DNA from 3 places in the Oerskovia sp. USHLN155 genome. Region 2 is predicted to be linked to each of the others. Evidence: predicted binding sites of a transcription regulator. Region 2 holds the regulator's gene; each other region holds the start of a gene.
What was found. Region 2 encodes LexA, which represses DNA repair genes until DNA is damaged. Its sites were predicted from a motif close to TCGAACANNTGTTCGA; they were not measured.

Region 1 (3,271 bases), on a different contig from region 2:
GCCGCGTGAGGGTGTCGATGAGCCGGCGGTTGTCCCGCTGGTGCAGACCGATGCTCGGCTCGTCGAGGACGTACAGGACGCCGACGAGCCCCGAGCCGATCTGCGTCGCGAGACGGATGCGCTGCGCCTCACCACCCGAGAGGGTCCCGGCCGGACGCTCGAGCGAGAGGTAGTCCAGCCCGACGTCGAGCAGGAAGCCGAGGCGCGCGTCGATCTCCTTGAGGACCTCGGTCGCGATGGCCTTCTGGCGCGTGCCCAGCTCGAGCGAGCCGAGGAAGGCCGCGGCCTCGCGCAGCGGGAGCCGGCAGACCTCGGCGATCGACTTGTCGCCGACCTTGACGGCGAGGACCTCGGGCTTGAGGCGCGTGCCCTGGCACACCGGGCACGGCGTCTCGCGCATGTACGCCTCGTACTTCTCCTTGGACCACTCCGACTCGGTCTCGCCGTGGCGACGCTCCAGGAACGTCACGACTCCCTCGAATCCGGTCGAGTACTGGCGCTCGCGCCCCCAACGGTTCTTGTACCGGACGTGCACCTCGTGGTTCTGCCCGTACAGCACGGCCTGCTGGGCGCGCTGAGGCAGCGCGCGCCACGGCACGTCCATGGAGAAGCCCAGATCCGAGGCCAGGGCCGTCAGGACACGGGTGAAGTACTCCGAGGAGATCTGCGCCCAGGGCGCGACCGCGCCCTCGGCGAGGGACTTCTCGTCGTCCGGGACGACGAGGTCCGGGTCCACCTCGAGACGGAAGCCGATGCCCGTGCACTCGGGGCACGCGCCGTAGGGCGCGTTGAACGAGAAGGTGCGGGGCTCGATCTCGTCGAGCGTGAGCTCGTGGTCGTTGGGGCACGCACGCTTCTCCGAGAAGCGTCGTTCGCGCTGCGGGTCGTCCGCGTCCGCGTCGACGAGCTCGACGACCACGAGCCCACCGGCGAGCCCGAGCGCGGTCTCGACCGAGTCCGTGAGCCGGCGCTGGACGCCCTCGCGCGAGACGAGGCGGTCGATCACGACCTCGATGTCGTGCTTGAGCTTCTTCTCGAGCGCGGGAGGATCCGTGAGCTGGACGACCTCACCGTCGACGCGGGCGCGCGCGAACCCCTTGGACTGCAGCTCCTTGAAGAGCTCGCCGTACTCCCCCTTGCGACCGCGCACCACGGGAGCGAGGACCTGGTAGCGGGTCCCCTCGGGCAGCTCGAGGAGGCGGTCCACGATCTGCTGCGGCGTCTGCGCCTGGACCTTCTCGCCACAGACCGGGCAGTGCTGGGTCCCGGCGCGCGCGAACAGCAGGCGCAGGTAGTCGTAGACCTCGGTGATGGTGCCCACGGTCGACCGCGGGTTGCGGTTGGTCGACTTCTGGTCGATCGACACCGCGGGCGACAGCCCCTCGATGAAGTCGACGTCCGGCTTGTCCATCTGCCCGAGGAACTGGCGGGCGTACGCGGACAGCGACTCGACGTAGCGGCGCTGCCCCTCGGCGAAGATCGTGTCGAACGCGAGGGAGGACTTTCCGGACCCGGAGAGGCCTGTGAAGACGATGAGCTGGTCCCTCGGCAGGTCGAGGTCGACGTTGCGAAGGTTGTGCTCACGGGCACCAGCGATGACAAGGCGGTTGCTCACCGAAGCATCGTATGCCTCGCCCCTGACATTCGCACACCTGTTCGACCACCGGTCGTCCGGCAACCGCCCCGAGGACCCCGCCGATGACCACGGGCGTACGCCCGGCGTCCCCGTGAGCAGCGGCGTCACCCCCTCCCGTGGCGTGCCAGACTCGGCACGAGAGGCTCGTCACACCGGCGGCCGGTCGTCCACGAGGACGACAACCAGCGCAGCGAGGAGATCCGCGTGGGATACACCGGAGACGTCATGGTCGCAGGCCCGAGCGACCTGCGGGTCCTGGACGAGGTCGAGGTCCGCAAGCTCGCCGTCGGACCGTCCGAGAACAACGCCTACCTCCTGACGTGCCGCAGGAGCGGCGCACAGCTCCTCGTCGACGCGGCGGCCGAGCCCGACCGGCTCCTGGAGCTCGTCCGAGAGGGCTCCCCGACCGCCCGCCTCGACCTCGTCGTCACGACGCACCGGCACCTCGACCACGTCGGGGCGCTCGCCTCGATCGCCGCCGCGTCCGGCGCGCAGCTCGCGGCCGGGGCCCCCGACGCGGAGGCCGTCACCGAGGCGACCGGCGCCACCGTCTCGCGCCCCCTGCACGACGGCGACACGATCGTCCTCGGCCACCTCACGCTCGAGGTGGTCGCCCTGCGCGGTCACACCCCCGGGTCGGTCACGCTCGTCTACCGAGAGCCCGAGCACGCGAGCGCCCCGGGCGCGGTGCCCGGCCGCGCGCACCTGTTCACGGGGGACTCGCTGTTCCCGGGCGGCGTGGGGAGCACGTCGAACGACCCGGAGCGCTTCGCCCTGCTCTACGCGGACGTCACGAGCAGGCTCTTCGACAGGTACGACGACGCCACGTGGGTGTACCCGGGCCACGGCGCCGACACGACGCTCGGGGCAGAACGACCCCACCTCGACGAGTGGCGCGAGCGCGGCTGGTAGCCCTCGTCGTCCGCGCTGCCTCCGCAGACCTCGTCAGGGCCGGTGAGCGCCGCGTCCGTACCAGGTACGACCCCGTCGACCGGCCCCGCGCGCGATGGTGCTTCAATGTCGCCATGCCGATCTTCGCCGTGACCTACACCTACGCCGACAAGCCCGCCGTCCTGGACGAGTTCCGCCCCGAGCACCGCGCCTTCCTGCGCGGCCTGCTCGACGAGGGCACGCTGCTCGCCTCCGGGCCCCTCGCCCAGGACGCGGCGAACCCGGCCGGCGCCCTCCTGCTCGTCGACGCCCCGGACGAGGCGGCGGTCGCGCGCGCGTTCGACGCCGACCCGTTCGCCCGGGAGAACGTCATCACGCGTCGGACGGTCCGACCGTGGGCACCTGTGATCGGGCCCTGGGCCGACCGCGCCTGACCTCTCGCCGGAGCCCCGAGAGGGCGACCGCCACCACCGTCCGCGAACGTACGACGGCCCGTCTCCCCGGAGGGAGACGGGCCGTTCGCGTCACTGGGCGAGCAGTGCCCGCCACGACGGGCCTACGAGGCCGCGTCGACGTCGTCGGGCAGGGACTCGTCCTGCTGCTGACCACGCGTCCGCAGCAGGCTCGCCACGGTCGTGACCCCGAGCGCACCCAGGATGACCACGAGCGAGAGCCAGATCGGCACCGTCGGGACGGCCTCGATGTGCTGTCCGCCGTTGATGAACGGCAACGTGTTCTCGTGCA
Region 2 (3,271 bases):
GAGGTCCTCGACCTTCAGCACGGCATCCAGTTCATGCCCATGGCCAAGGTCGAGGGCTCCGACGACGTCGCGGTGTGCGCCGACGCCGACGTCGTGGTCTTCACCGCCGGGGCCAAGCAGAAGCCCGGACAGACGCGCCTGGACCTCGCCGAGGCGACGATCTCGCTGGTGCGCAAGATCCTGCCCGGGCTCGTCGAGGTTGCGCCCAACGCCGTCTACATCATGGTGACCAACCCGGTCGACGTGGTCACCTACGCGGCCCTCAAGTACTCGGGCCTGCCCCCGAACCAGCTCTTCGGGAGCGGCACGGTCCTGGACTCGTCCCGGCTGCGCTTCCTCGTCGCGCAGCACTGTGGCGTCGCGGTGCAGAACGTGCACGCGTACATCGCGGGGGAGCACGGGGACAGCGAGATCCCCCTGTGGAGCTCGGCGACGATCAGCGGGGTGCCGCTGCTCGAGTGGCAGGGCCTCAAGGGGCGTGGCCCGCTCACGGCCGAGGTGCGCGAGGACATCGCGCACGAGGTCGTGCAGTCGGCCTACCGCATCATCGAGGGCAAGGGTGCGACGAACTACGCGGTCGCGCTGGCCGCGACCCGCATCATCGAGGCCGTCCTCGACGACGAGCACCGGGTCCTGCCCGTGTCCTCGCTCCTCGAGGACTTCCACGGGATCAGCGACGTCTGCCTCTCCGTCCCGTCGCTGCTCGAGCGACGCGGGTGCGGCGAACGGATCGAGGTCCCGCTGTCCGACCACGAGCTGGCAGGTCTGCGGGCGTCCGCGGAGTCGGTGCGGGCCGTGGCGAAGAGCTTCGGGCTGTAGCCGCCCCTCCGGTGCCCTGCGCAGGGCACCGGAGACGACGAAGGGGACGACCCACGTGGGCCGTCCCCTTCGTCATGTCTGCCGCCGGTGACCGTGCCGCGGTCGCCGTGCCGGAGTGGTCACAGGCTCCGCAGGACCGAGACGACCCGGCCGAGAATCTGGGCGTCGTCCCCCGAGATGGGCCGGTACGCCGCGTTGTGCGGCATGAGCCACACGTGCTTGTCGATGCGCTTGAACGTCTTGACGGTCGCCTCGCCGTCGATCATCGCCGCGACGATCTCCCCGTTCTCGGCGACGGGCTGGCGGCGGACCACGACCCAGTCCCCGTCGCAGATCGCGGCGTCGATCATCGAGTCGCCGGCCACGCGGAGCAGGAAGAGCTCGCCGTCACCCACGAGCTGGCGGGGGAGCGGGAACACGTCCTCGACGACCTGCTCGGCCAGGATGGGTCCACCGGCCGCGATGCGTCCCACGACGGGGACGTACGACGGCGTGGGACGCTCGGGCGAGTCCTCGGACGCGTCGATGCCCTCGACGCGCGGGAAGGCGCTGCCGGGGAGGGCGGCGATGGCTCGCGCGTCGTCGTGCTGGACGACCTCGATCGCACGCGGTCGGTTGGGGTCGCGGCGCAGGTAGCCCTTGCGCTCGAGCGTCGTGAGCTGGTGCTTGACGCTCGACGGGCTCGTCAGGCCCACGGCCTCGCCGATCTCGCGCATGCTCGGTGGGTAGCCCCGCTGGTCGACCGACGCCCGGATCGTCTCGAGCACGAGGCGCTGGCGTGCTGTGAGGCCGTCGCCGCCCGTCGTGCCGTCGGGCAGCTCGTGCACCTTCGCGAGCCTGCCCGTGGTGTCGGCCACCCGTCCCGCCATCGTCGTCTCCGCCCTGCTCGGCCGTCTCGGTCCCTGTCCTGCGAGCGGCACCGCGAGCGGCACCGGCTCCTGCGCGTGGCCGACCGGGCTCTCGGCAGCCCGTGCGCGGGAGGACCCGCGCGACGAGCGTCCGACATATCGGACGACCAGTACTCGAACAGCGTAGGTCACACGACGACACGAATCAAACACATGTTCGAGCATGTCTCGACATCCGCAGCCGACGGTGATAGAAATCGTACAGATGTTCGACGTACAGGTGTTCGAACCGACCGGGGAAGGCGGTTCGGGCACCACGGGCGAAGGAGTGGGAATGAGTGCGATCAGTGCGATGGGCGCCTCCGAGGGTTGGCGCGTCGAGCGACGCGGCGGCACGCAGGTCGAGGCGCCGTTGAGGCTGACGACCCGGGGCCGCGTGGTCCTCGTGCTGCTCGTCGCAACGGTGGTCGCGCTCGTGACCCTGTGGGGCGCTCGCGCGGTCGCGTCCGGGCCTGGCGAGCCGGTCGAGGTGCGGGTCCATGTCGTCGCAGCCGGCGAGACCCTGTGGCAGCACGCGTCCGCGCTGGCCTCGGGGGGCCGGGACGTCCGTGACGTCATGGCGGACCTCGCCGAGCTCAACAACCTGTCCTCGACCGGGCTGCAGGTCGGTCAGCAGCTCCTGCTCCCGGTCGACCCGGACTTCGGGCGTTGACCCGCGGCGGGGTGGCGCTGCCGTGGCTGCGGGCCGTTCCGGCTCGTCGGGAACCGGCGCGTCGCTCGGCGGGGTGCGCCCTCTCGACGACAGGGCTTGCGCGATCGCATTAGGTTCCCCTAAGTTAGTACTGCCTCACCAACCCGGCTGGGGGGTCGGTCGGTGAGGGGAGGCGCGCCACGCGCGTCTCCGCAGTTGCGTCGACGTTCGCGAGGCGAGTCGCGGACGTGAGATGGGGACGGGGGCGTCCCGACGGAGGTGGCCGGTCATCGGCCACCTCCGTTCTCATGTGCCACGACAAGTCGTGACCGTCCCGCGTGGCGGGGCGCCTTGCGTCCTGTCGAGGTCGAGACATAGGTTCGGGACGCACCGTCCGCGGCGCCCGCCCCGGACCTCTCGTGCAGACCCACAGGAGTAGCGCCTCATGCACTGTCCGTTCTGCCGGCACGCGGACTCACGGGTCGTCGACTCACGGACCTCCGACGACGGTGCGTCCATCCGTCGGCGCAGGCAGTGCCCGGCGTGCAACCGCCGCTTCACCACGATCGAGACGGCGAGCCTGTCGGTCGTCAAGCGCTCGGGCGTGACCGAGCCCTTCAGCAGGGAGAAGATCGTCACGGGCGTGCGCAAGGCGTGCCAAGGGCGCCCTGTGAACGAGGACGACCTCGCCGTGCTGGCGCAGAAGGTCGAGGAGTCGCTCCGGGCCGGCGGGAGCGCGGAGCTGGACGCCTACGAGATCGGGCTCGCGATCCTCGGGCCGCTCCGAGAGCTCGACGAGGTCGCCTACCTGCGGTTCGCGAGCGTCTACCAGGCGTTCGACTCGCTCGAGGACTTCGAGACCGCCATCAACTCGCTCCGGGCCGAGCGTGAGGAGCGTGCGGCGACCTTCGGC
Region 3 (3,271 bases), on a different contig from region 2:
GAACATCGAGGTCGCGGCCCGCACGGGCGGCGGGGACCTCGCCGGTAACCCCACGCTCTTCGACGCCGTCCAGAAGGCCAAGAAGTCCTCGGTCCCCAACGACAACATCGACCGCGCCCTCAAGCGCGGCTCGGGCCAGGAAGCCGGCGGCGCCGACTACCAGACGATCATGTACGAGGGCTACGGCACGGGCGGCATCGCCGTCCTCGTCGAGTGCCTCACCGACAACAAGAACCGTGCCGCCGCCGAGGTCCGCATCGCGTTCACGCGCAACGGCGGCCAGCTCGCCGACCCCGGCTCGGTCTCCTACCTGTTCTCCCGCAAGGGCGTCATCGTGGTCCCCAAGGAGGGCACCACCGAGGACGACGTCATGGAGGCCGTCCTCGAGGCGGGCGGCGAGGAGGTCACCGACGAGGGCGACACGTTCGAGATCCTCACCGAGGCCACCGACCTCGTCGCGGTCCGCACCGCGCTGCAGGACGCCGGCATCGAGTACGACTCCGCCGACGTCGTCTTCCACCCGTCCATGGAGGTCGAGGTCGACGCCGAGGGCGCCCGCAAGATCCTGCGCCTCATCGACGCCCTCGAGGACAGCGACGACGTGCAGAACGTCTACGCGAACTTCACCGCGAGCGACGAGGTCATGGCCGAGCTCGAGAACGACGACTGACCCACCCCCTGGTGTGACGAAGGGCTCCCACGCGCACGCACGCGTGGGAGCCCTTCGCCGTGGGCGGCCCGTGAGAAGGTGAGCGCGTGCGCGTGCTCGGAGTGGACCCAGGACTGACCCGCTGCGGGGTCGGCGTCGTCGACTCGCTGCCCGGCCGGCGCGCCCGCATGGTCGCGGTCGGGGTCCTGCAGAGCCCGCCCGACCAGTCGGTCGACCTGCGCCTGCTCACCATCTCCCAACGCCTCGACGCGTGGATGGACGAGCACGTCCCCGACGTCGTGGCCGTCGAACGCGTCTTCGCCCAGCACAACGTCAGCACCGTCATGGGCACCGCCCAGGTCGCCGGCCTCGCGATGGTCGCCGCCGCCCGCCGCGGGGTGCCCGTCGCGATGCACACCCCGAGCGAGGTCAAGGCCGCCGTGACCGGCACCGGGCGCGCCGACAAGATCCAGGTCCAGCGCATGGTCGCGCGCATCCTCGAGCTCGCGGAGCTGCCCAAGCCCGCCGACGCCGCCGACGCCCTGGCCCTCGCGATCTGCCACCTGTGGCGCCCCGCAGGCGCCCTGCAGGGCGGCGACCGGCACCAGCTCACCCCCGCCCAACGCGCGTGGGCCGCGGCCGAGCAGGCCTCGCGCGGCCCCCGCCGCTGACCCCCACCGCCCGTGCCCGACGGCGAGGCTCACCCGGGACCACCGCCGCCCGTTGCTAGAGTGACCCACGGTTCGTACAGGTGTTCGGGGCCGGTCGCACGCGGCCGGGGCCCGCGAGGAAGCATGGAGGCACAGTGATCGCTTCGCTGTCGGGCACGGTCGCGGACGTCCGCCTGGACCGCGCCGTCATCGACGTGGGAGGCGCCGGGGGAGCCGTGGGCTACCTCGTCCACGCGACCCCCGCGACCCTGTCCGCGCTGCGCGTGGGCGAACCCGCCCGCCTGGCCACGAGCATGGTCGTGCGCGAGGACTCCTTCACGCTGTTCGGGTTCGCCGACGACGACGAGCGCGCCGTGTTCGAGGCCGTGCAGACCGTCAGCGGCGTCGGCCCGCGCCTGGCCCTGGCCATGCTCGCGGTCCACACGCCCGACGGGCTGCGCCGCGCCGTGGCGGGCGAGGACATCGCCGCGCTCATGCGCGTGCCCGGCATCGGGCGCAAGGGCGCCCAGCGCATCGCGCTCGAGCTCGGCGACAAGCTCGGGGCCCCCACGGGCGCGGACCCTGACCAGACCCCGGGCGGCCCGGACGCCCCCGTGGTCGACGACCAGCGCGACCAGGTCGTCCAGGCGCTCGTCGGCCTCGGATGGAACCCCAAGGCCGCCGAGGACGCCCTCGCCACGGTCCTGACCCAGGCCGGGGCCAACGCCGTCGCCCCCGACGAGATCGCCGGTGCCCTGCGCGCCGCGCTGCGCGTCCTGGGCGGCCCCCGTGGCTGACTTCGACCGCGTCGGGTACGAGGACGGGCACGAGCCGTTCACGTCCGAGCGCATCGTGACCTCGACCGCGGACGACCTCGAGCGCGCCGCCGAGGCCGCCCTGCGACCGCGCCGCCTCGAGGAGTTCGTCGGGCAGCTCGTCGTGCGCGACCAGCTCTCCCTCGTCCTGCAGGCCGCCGTCGCGCGCGGCGCCACCCCCGACCACGTCCTGCTCTCGGGCCCGCCCGGGCTCGGCAAGACGACCCTCGCGATGATCATCGCGGCCGAGCTCGGCACGTCGCTGCGCGTCACGTCGGGCCCCGCGATCCAGCACGCGGGCGACCTCGCCGCGGTCCTGTCCTCCCTCGAGGAGGGCGAGGTCCTGTTCATCGACGAGATCCACCGCCTCGCGCGCCCCGCCGAGGAGCTGCTGTACGTCGCGATGGAGGACTTCCGGGTCGACGTCGTCGTCGGCAAGGGGGCCGGCGCGAGCGCCATCCCGCTGTCCCTGCCGCCGTTCACCGTCGTGGGCGCCACCACGCGCGCCGGGCTCCTGCCCGCCCCGCTGCGCGACCGCTTCGGGTTCACCGGCCACCTCGACTTCTACTCCGCCGAAGAGCTCGAACGCGTCATCATCCGCTCGGCCGGGCTGCTCGGCGTCGAGATCAAGCACGCCGCCGCCCACGAGATCTCCGGCCGGTCGCGCGGCACGCCCCGCATCGCGAACCGCCTCCTGCGCCGCGTGCGGGACTGGGCGCAGGTACGCGGCGACGGCACCATGGACCTGCGGGCCGCACGCGCCGCCCTGGAGGTCTACGAGGTCGACGAGCTGGGCCTCGACCGCCTCGACCGTGCCGTCCTGGGGGCCCTGTGCACCCGGTTCGGGGGAGGGCCAGTGGGCCTGAGCACCCTCGCCGTGACCGTGGGCGAGGAGTCCGAGACGGTGGAGACCGTCGCCGAGCCCTTCCTCGTGCGCGAGGGCCTGATCGGGCGCACCCCGCGCGGCCGCGTGGCCACCCCCGCGGCCTGGGCCCACCTCGGGCTCACCCCTCCCGACCCCCTGACGCCCCGGGGACCCGGCGCCGGGCTCGCGCAGCGGACGGGCTCCGCGCGGTCGGGCGGAACCCTGTTCGACACGGGGGCCTAGACTGAGGGAATCTGAGCGGCGGAACTCCACGGCCGGACGGTTCGTTGGT

Region 1: the regulator LexA is predicted to act here: its motif matches at 1,645-1,660, upstream of uvrA (excinuclease ABC subunit UvrA).
Region 3: the regulator LexA is predicted to act here: its motif matches at 1,393-1,408, upstream of ruvA (Holliday junction branch migration protein RuvA).

What each region holds. Positions count from the first base shown of each region.
Region 1 covers NZ_JBBCXG010000006.1:258,093-261,363, forward strand. The annotation lists gene uvrA (excinuclease ABC subunit UvrA) at 1-1,615, opposite strand, end outside; gene WFH32_RS10785 (MBL fold metallo-hydrolase) at 1,862-2,548, shown strand; gene WFH32_RS10790 (YciI family protein) at 2,662-2,961, shown strand; gene WFH32_RS10795 (TerC family protein) at 3,084-3,271, opposite strand, start outside.
Region 2 covers NZ_JBBCXG010000001.1:554,377-557,647, forward strand. The annotation lists gene WFH32_RS02445 (L-lactate dehydrogenase) at 1-819, shown strand, start outside; gene lexA (transcriptional repressor LexA) at 939-1,688, opposite strand; gene WFH32_RS02455 (LysM peptidoglycan-binding domain-containing protein) at 2,002-2,379, shown strand; gene nrdR (transcriptional regulator NrdR) at 2,804-3,271, shown strand, end outside.
Region 3 covers NZ_JBBCXG010000006.1:58,284-61,554, forward strand. The annotation lists gene WFH32_RS09880 (YebC/PmpR family DNA-binding transcriptional regulator) at 1-670, shown strand, start outside; gene ruvC (crossover junction endodeoxyribonuclease RuvC) at 757-1,320, shown strand; gene ruvA (Holliday junction branch migration protein RuvA) at 1,455-2,096, shown strand; gene ruvB (Holliday junction branch migration DNA helicase RuvB) at 2,149-3,222, shown strand.